One region of the Lysinibacillus sp. HST-98 genome, then DNA from elsewhere that is predicted to be linked to it. Evidence: predicted binding sites of a transcription regulator. Region 1 holds the regulator's gene; the other holds the start of a gene.

What was found. Region 1 encodes LexA, which represses DNA repair genes until DNA is damaged. Its sites were predicted from a motif close to CGAACATATGTTCG; they were not measured.
Region 2: a site for LexA is predicted at 1,876-1,889, ahead of parE (DNA topoisomerase IV subunit B). Genes of this name have one in related genera too.

The regions. Positions count from the first base shown of each region.
Region 1 covers NZ_JAENHX010000002.1:358,030-362,463, reverse strand. Annotated here, with positions in the region: gene JIN86_RS07475 (hypothetical protein) at 1-108, shown strand, start outside; gene JIN86_RS07470 (prepilin peptidase) at 173-925, shown strand; gene JIN86_RS07465 (gamma-glutamyl-gamma-aminobutyrate hydrolase family protein) at 959-1,681, shown strand; gene lexA (transcriptional repressor LexA) at 1,789-2,406, opposite strand; gene yneA (cell division suppressor protein YneA) at 2,573-2,887, shown strand; gene JIN86_RS07450 (YneB family resolvase-like protein) at 2,884-3,549, shown strand; gene def (peptide deformylase) at 3,579-4,154, opposite strand; gene JIN86_RS07440 (helix-turn-helix transcriptional regulator) at 4,147-4,338, opposite strand.
Region 2 covers NZ_JAENHX010000001.1:19,577-24,010, reverse strand. Annotated here, with positions in the region: gene JIN86_RS00115 (spore germination protein) at 1-248, opposite strand, end outside; gene JIN86_RS00110 (HesB/YadR/YfhF family protein) at 436-726, opposite strand; gene plsY (glycerol-3-phosphate 1-O-acyltransferase PlsY) at 746-1,348, opposite strand; gene parE (DNA topoisomerase IV subunit B) at 1,910-3,886, shown strand; gene parC (DNA topoisomerase IV subunit A) at 3,883-4,434, shown strand, end outside.

The DNA.
Region 1 (4,434 bases):
ATTGAATTTAAATTGCCTGGAGAGCAGGCACAGCTTGAGAAAGATGCAGATCTTACGTTAAAGGCAACAGTGCAAGTGACAACGTTCTATTACGAAGAACAACAATAACTTTATTGATAGGCGCACCATACTGCATTTGTATGGGCGCCTATTGGTTTAGGAGGACATAAAATTGGAAATGGCTTATACGATCTTTATTTTTTTATTTGGACTTGTCTTTGGCTCTTTTTATAATGTAGTTGGCTTACGTGTACCACAGAAGGAGTCGATTGTACATCCTCCTTCACATTGTCCAAAATGTCAGAGACGACTGACGGCGCTTGATTTAGTACCAGTTTTGTCTTATGTATTGTTAGGAGGAAAATGTCGTGGTTGTGGCAATAAAATTTCTTGGGTTTACCCAGTCATAGAATTAATGACAGGTGTATTATTTGCCTTTGCTTATGGGCAGTTAGGCTGGGGCATAGAATTGATAGTAGCCCTCTTTTTTATCTCCTTATTAGTTATTATCGTTGTATCAGATTTAGCCTATATGCTAATTCCAGATAAGGTGTTAGTATTCTTTTTACCTTTGCTAGCTATTGGACGAGTGCTGTCACCATTAACACCGTGGTGGGACTCTCTTGTGGGTGCTGTGGTTGGTTTTGGCATATTATATATCATTGCTGTGCTATCGAACGGTGGCATGGGTGGAGGCGATATTAAATTATTCTTTTTAATTGGTCTCGTTCTGGGTACGATTGATACACTGTTAACGCTATTTTTAGCTGCAGTGATTGGTATGATTGTCGGGATTACCATGTTATCGAAAAACAAACAGGGGAGAAAAACACCCATTCCGTTTGGGCCATCTATTGCATTGGCCGCAGTTATTGTTTATTTCTATGGCGATCGATTAATCAATTGGTATCTAGGCTTTTGGTAATTGTTCAATTTTCAGGAATATGGAGGGAAGCAAGTGAAACCGATTATTGGTATTACAGCCTTTGTTGAGGATGATTTATCCTCTCGATTAAATGTGGCTTACAGCAAAAGCATCATTGAAGCTGGTGGAATTCCATTGATTATTCCAATTGGGGTAGAAGAAGAGGCAGCACAGATTTTAGCCCTTACAGACGGTTTATTATTATCTGGTGGTTATGATGTGCACCCATTTCTATTCGGGGCTGAGCCTTCATTAAAGCTTGGGAAAATTCACCCCGCGCGAGATACGGTCGAGTTAGCATTAATTGAAGCCGCATTCCAACGGAAGATGCCTATTTTCGGGATCTGTCGAGGAATTCAAATGCTAAATGTTGCTTTAGGTGGTACCTTATATCAGGATATTGATAGTGATCATTTTAGCACTAAATTACTTCAACATATGCAACAATCAGGTCGAGCTGTAGCTACCCATTCTGTACAGATTATTGCTGACAATCTATTAGCGACTATCGTTGAACAAGAGAAGATAGCAGTGAATTCATTTCATCATCAAGCGGTGAATGTGTTAGCAGAAAAATTAAAAGTAGCAGCAAAATCCAGCGACGGTATTATCGAAGCGGTAGTTCATGAGGAGATGCCATTTTGCTTGGCTGTTCAGTGGCATCCTGAGGAACTAGCCATAGCAGGAGATGAGAGTGCCCAAAAGCTATTTTCAGCCTTTGTGGAAGCGAGCATAAAATTTAAGAAGGAAGCTTAGAAGAGGCATTGTACAAAGAATCCAATCGGATGTGGATTCTTTTTTTGCGTAAAAAAGAGGATACATGCTCTTAAAAGGAACATAATCCTCAAAACCTGCTTTAATCGTTAATGTACACGTCTGTAAAGACCTACAACTTGTCCTAAAATAGAAACTTGATCCACAATAATAGGTTCCATAGAAGAATTTTCAGGCTGTAAACGGAAATGGTTTTTCTCTTTAAAGAAACGTTTTACAGTTGCTTCATCTTCAGCTGTCATAGCTACAACAATATCCCCATTATTAGCTGTTGCCTTTTGTTTTACAATGACTAAATCTCCATCTAAAATCCCAGCTTCAATCATTGATTCTCCCATAATTTCTAGCATGAACAATTGATCTTCACTTGTGCCGTACGTATCGGGTAATGGGAAGTATTCTTCAATGTTTTCAATTGCTGTAATTGGAGAACCAGCTGTAACCTTCCCGACAAGTGGAACATGGATCACCTGTTGCTTTTGGATGGATTCTTCAGGCTCTAAAATTTCAATTGCACGTGGCTTTGTTGGATCTCGACGAATAAAGCCTTTTTGTTCTAATCGAGCTAAATGTCCATGAACAGTTGAACTGGAAGCAAGTCCAACTGCTTCACCAATTTCGCGTACTGATGGTGGATATCCTTTAGCTCGTACCTCTTCCTTAATGAAAGCTAAAATGTCCTCTTGTCTTTTCGAAACTTTTTTCATGAGTGCTCACCTCTTTTTTTCTAAAATCATCTTCTTATTTGATAGTATAACAGAATGCGAACACGTATGCAAACATAGGTTCGAAAAGTGTTTGACAAAAACGTTTGTTCGCTTTATTATGGGAACATACATTCCGAACAAACATTCTTAAAAAGGGGTAATGATTATGACATGGTTTAAGAAAAACACACATATCTCAATTTTAATAGGAGCTTGTTTATTATTTGCAGCATACCTTTACATTACAGATCCAGGAAAAGTTAGTTACGCAGAAATTGAAATTGAACATGGGGATAGCTTGTGGTCGTTAGCCGAGCAATATCGTGGTAAAATGAGTACTGATGATTGGATAAAGCTTGTAAAAACTGAAAATGAACTAGCAGATATTAAAATTGTAGCGGGAAAATCTCTAGTTATTCCTGTTGTGAGTGATCAAGCCAGTCCCATCAATACTATCGAAATTGCGAGAAATGAACAATGATAAATAATCAACTATCGGCTGTTGTCTATTGTCGCGTAAGCACTGAAAAAGAAACACAAAGCTCCTCATTAGAGCGCCAGCAGGAAGAGTTGCTGCGCTATGCTAAAGAGCAAGGCTATGCGGTGAAGGGCGTGTTTAAAGATCAACATAGTGGCTATGATGTAGAACGTGAAGGCTTACTAGAAATGCTTGATTTTATAAAAGACAAGAACATTAATGCTCTTTTTGTCCAAGATGAAACTCGTTTAGGACGAGGCAATGCAAGGATGGCTGTATTACATTTATTACAAAAGTCAGCAACTGATGTTTTTTCTATGCGTGATGCAGGCCCAGTCCAATTAAATGAAATGGATACGATGCTGCTTGAAATTTTAGCAATCGTAGAGGAATATCAGCGTAGAATCCATAATGCTAAAATTCGACGAGGTATGCGACGTGCTGTAGAAAATGGTTATCGTCCAGAAAATAATTTATCGAACCGAGGTAATCCTCAGGGGCAGGAGCGAAAAGATCTACCTGTAGAGGAAATTGTGAAGCTACGCAAACGTGGATTTACCTTTGAAGAAATTTCTATAACGCTTAGAGGGTTAGGCTTTGAGGTAAGTAAGGCGACTGTACATCGTCGTTTCCAAGAGCACCAAGAAAGATTAGCAGGAAAGTAATATTCCTGCTAATTTTTTTCTGTAAAAAACTACTGAATGGAAGAAAAGCTTTCGATAATAACATGATTAGGCAGTTGGAAAGGGTGCTCTTTATTTATTCGGTCATAAAACATGATGCCATTTAAATGATCGATTTCATGCTGTACAACGATGGCCCCATAGCCCTGTAACTGTACAATGCTTTCATGTCCATCGATGTCGTAAGCTTTGACTTTAATTCTCTCATATCTCGGTACAAAACCAGGGACAGGTCGATTTACAGATAGACAGCCTTCTCCCTCCGGAAGATAAATCATATTAAGGGAATGACTGATTATTTTAGGGTTAATCAGCATCATTTCTTGGTCATCAAAGAGTACAGCAAACATGCGTTTATTTACGCCAATTTGATTAGCAGAGAGTCCACTTCCAGGGCGAAGTTTATATTTTTTTGCTAGCGTTGGATTTTGGCTATTTTTCAGATATTGTAGCATGGCTAGGAGGGTATTACGGTCCACAGTGGTCACGGGTATCGGCACTTCTTGAGTTTGTTTTCTTAAAATTGTCGAGTGTTCTTTCACGAAGTCCTTCATTGTAATCATATAATTTGGGTGAAATTTAGTCATAGATAAATACCTCATCAATACGGCTATTGAGAACCTTAGCAATCTTAAAAGCTAATTCTAGGGTCGGATCATATTTATCATTTTCAACACTATTAATGGTCTGTCTCACAACTCCACATTCTTTTGCAAGAGCAGCTTGTGTTATGCCTAATTTTTTTCTTAAAATTTTGATAATGTTCTTCAGAATTATCCCTCCATTTTGTCTAAAGTATTAGACATATATCGTAAGATAAGAATCGAAAAATGTCCAACTGATTGGACATTTTTCAGTGTGAAAAAC
Region 2 (4,434 bases), on a different contig from region 1:
TCTTCAATATTTGCCATCAGTTTATCGATAACAGAATTAGAAATAGTCGTTTTATCCGATAAGCCATCAATGGAAATGATGGCGAGGCTATGGGGATCAGTTTCTCCAATCGCAATTTCCCGTATGATAATATCATTACTATGCCCTAGTGACTGTTGAATGATTTTTATATTTTTAGATAGGGAAGTATACAATAAATCGTTCGTTGTATGGGATGGGGAGGTATCGGTATGGTTAGACATGGACATGTGTTTTCCTCCTCAATTGGTGGTTCATTACCTTTAGAATGGACAATTTTTTTGAGAGATAAACGAAAGAGATATGAAAAATCTAGCTATTTGTGGCAATATCACATTCCTTGCGACTTTTGTGTGTCTTGTTTTGGAATAAATAAAAAACAGTCTGTCCTTTCATTTATTGAAAGGACAGACTGCTTTATGTACGATAGTCGTATTGTAATTCATCTTTACTTGTATCAACATCAACATGTAAATTGTGATCGTTAAAGAACCAAAGATCTTTCTCATCAATATAATAAATAACACCATCAATTTCTGTCTGCACACCTATAGCAATAGGTTCCTCACGTGTCATGCCTAGTGAAAAGCCTTCATGAAACGGACTTGAGCCACCATAACGTGCATAAAAACGGATTGTATCACCAGGTTCAACTTCCATTTCATGTTTGAACCATTGTAGGGCTTCATCTGTCAATGCAATATTCATTTCAAATGCTCCTCTCTTCCTACAGCCATTTTACCTTTGGTTCGGTGCCGTTTTTAATACGAGCAATATTGGCACGGTGCCGATAAATAATAAAGGTAAATAAAAAGGCTACCAAGATGCCTAATGCAAAGTCACCTGTTATAAAATAATAAACGATTGCATAGATAAGCGCTACTAAAGCGGCTATCATTGATGTTAAGCTGACGATTTTTGTGATTTTTAATGTCACAATAAAGGTAATAAATAGTAGGACAAAGAGTGGCCAAGAATAGCCTAATAATACACCCGCTGACGTTGCCACAGCTTTCCCACCACGGAAGTTGGCGAAGATCGGGAACATATGACCGATTACGGCGACAAGCCCCAGTAATAAAGGGTGGAGTGTAGTATCAGAGAAAACAGGAAGTGTCACGAGTAAGACAGCGGCAGTCCCTTTTAGGACATCCATCACCGTAACAATAATACCAGCCTTTTTCCCTAATGTTCTAAAAGTATTGGTTGCACCAAGATTACCGCTCCCGTGTTCACGAATATCGGTATTATAAAAAATTTTGCCTATCCATAATCCAGAAGGTATAGAGCCGATTAGATAAGCACATAAAATAATAAGTCCATTGATCATAGTTGGACTCCTTTCATTCATAGTCCATCACTTGGTACTAATAGTTTGTAACAAGTATTTTACACTTTTTCTTGCTAATCTACAATGTTATGAAGGAGATTTCATCCGAAGTCTTGAATCAATACAAAAGAGAATCTATTAGCGAGGACTAGGCTTTTAGACATAAATTTGTAGGAAGCACTAAAACCTTTATAAAAATATAGGCAAAATGGCAATTTTGTCAATCGTTCATTCCTTTGGTAGAATAGAAGTCTAACTTTATCCTGTTTAATCACAAGACACGAGGTAGTGTGCTTCTATTTGCAAGCATCACAACTATATTTTGCAACTTAGTAGGCTTCAATGCGTCAAATGATGATGGAAGCTAGAAGCAGTCTGTCTTGCTTAAATACCAATTTTAAGCAACTGTTGAAGATGTTTACTATTAATAAAAATAATCAAAACTGTGAGCAATTTTTAAAATTTTATTGGACCTGTCGCTAGCTATTGACAGGAAATGCTATTATTATTAGGATGAGAACATAAATAGAACATGTGTTTGTTTTTTGGAGGGGAATTTTTTTGACGAATAAACAGTCACCTAGCGTCTATAATGATGACGCTATACAAGTATTAGAAGGATTAGAAGCGGTACGCAAACGACCTGGCATGTATATCGGTTCGACGGATGGCCGTGGACTTCATCACCTTGTGTATGAAATCGTAGATAATGCGGTAGATGAAGCACTGGCTGGCTTTGGATCTCATATTATTGTCACAATTCATAAAGATCAAAGTATGAGTGTACGCGACTTTGGACGTGGGATGCCAACCGGTATGCATAAAATGGGCAAACCGACACCAGAAATTATTTTTACTGTGTTACACGCTGGTGGCAAATTTGGTCAAGGTGGCTATAAAACAAGTGGAGGTTTACATGGTGTTGGTTCTTCCGTTGTGAATGCGCTCTCAACATTTTTAGAGGTGACAATTCATCGCGATGGTAAAAAGTATCGTCAACGCTTTGAGCATGGAGGACAGCCTGTCACAACACTTGAAAATATTGGGCAGACCAAGCAGACAGGAACGCTTGTTCATTTCCTACCAGATGAAACAATTTTCTCTGTCACAAAATTCAATTATGATACGTTAGCAGAACGATTACGCGAATCAGCCTTTTTATTAAAGGGCTTAAAAATTGAATTAATTGATGAGCGCGAGGAGGGCAAGAGCGATGTGTTCTTTTATGAGAATGGCATCGAGGCTTTCGTTGCGTATTTGAATGAGGAAAAAGATGTCCTTCATCCAGTAAAATATGTAGAAGGCGTACAGGATGAAATCGAAGTAGAGTTCGCTTTCCAGTATAACGATGGTTATTCAGAAACGATTTTATCATTTGTTAATAATGTCCGTACACGTGATGGTGGTACACATGAAACGGGTGCAAAGGCAGCATTGACACGTGTCTTTAATGAATATGCAAGAAAAATTGGCTTGTTAAAGGACAAGGATAAAAACCTTGAGGGGACAGATATTCGTGAGGGCTTAGCAGCGATCGTGTCTGTTCGTATTCCAGAGCATTTACTGCAATTTGAAGGACAAACAAAGGGCAAGCTTGGGACAAGTGAGGCTCGTTCTGCCGTGGATAGCGTAGTGTCTGAGCAAATTTTGTATGTGCTAGAGGAAAATGCAGAGTTATCAGCTTCTCTTGTTCGTAAAGCGATTCGAGCGCAGCAAGTGCGTGAAGCAGCTCGTAAAGCGCGTGAGGATGCACGAAATGGCAAGAAAAACAAAAAGGGTAGTACGATCCTATCTGGAAAATTAACGCCAGCTCAGTCACGTAATGCAGCAAAAAATGAGCTGTATTTAGTCGAGGGTGATTCTGCGGGTGGCTCTGCTAAACAAGGTCGTGACCGTACATTCCAAGCGATTCTGCCATTGCGCGGGAAAGTAATCAATACAGAAAAAGCCAAACTACAAGATATTATGAAAAACGAAGAAATTTCAACGATTATCCATGCGATTGGAGCAGGTGTTGGTACGGATTTTGCGGTGGAAGATTCTGCCTACGATAAAGTAGTCATCATGACCGATGCGGATACGGACGGGGCACATATTCAAGTCTTGCTATTAACATTCTTCTATCGTTATATGCGTCCACTTATTGAGTCTGGGAAGGTCTATATCGCACTACCGCCGCTTTATAAAGTCTCAAAAGGTACTGGAAAAAAAGAAATCATTGAATATGCTTGGACAGAAAGCGATTTACAAAAGGCCATCAAAAAGGTTGGCAAGGGTTACATATTACAGCGCTATAAAGGTCTTGGCGAGATGAATGCAGACCAACTATGGGACACAACGATGAACCCTGAAACACGGACATTGATTCGTGTCACAATCGAGGATGGTGCACGTGCGGAGAGACGTGTCACGACGTTAATGGGCGATAAGGTAGAACCACGTCGTAAATGGATCGAAGCCAATGTAGACTTCGGTATGGAGGATGATTCTAACATTCTAGAGAATGAATTCATCCAACAAGAGGAGGACCAAGCATGAGTAGTACAGAAAAGTTCCAAGATTTACCGTTAGAAGAAGTGATGGGTGACCGTTTTGGTCGCTATAGTAAATATATTATTCAAGACCGCGCGTTGCCTGATGCACGTGACGGTCTTAAACCAGTACAGCGCCGTATTTTATATGCGATGTTTACGGAGGGCAACACACATGATAAGCCGTTCCGTAAATCCGCAAAAACAGTGGGTAACGTAATTGGTAACTATCATCCGCACGGCGATAGCTCTGTGTATGAAGCGATGGTACGGATGAGTCAGGATTGGAAGGCACGTCATATGCTCATTGAGATGCACGGGAACAATGGGTCAGTCGATGGCGATCCTCCAGCTGCGATGCGTTATACAGAGGCAAGACTATCTGCTATTGCTGCTGAAATGCTACGAGATATTGGCAAGAAAACGGTCGAGTTTGTGCCAAACTTTGATGATCAGGATATGGAGCCAACTGTTTTACCAGCACGTTTTCCTAACCTTTTAGTCAACGGCTCTACAGGGATTTCCGCTGGCTATGCGACAGATATTCCGCCACAT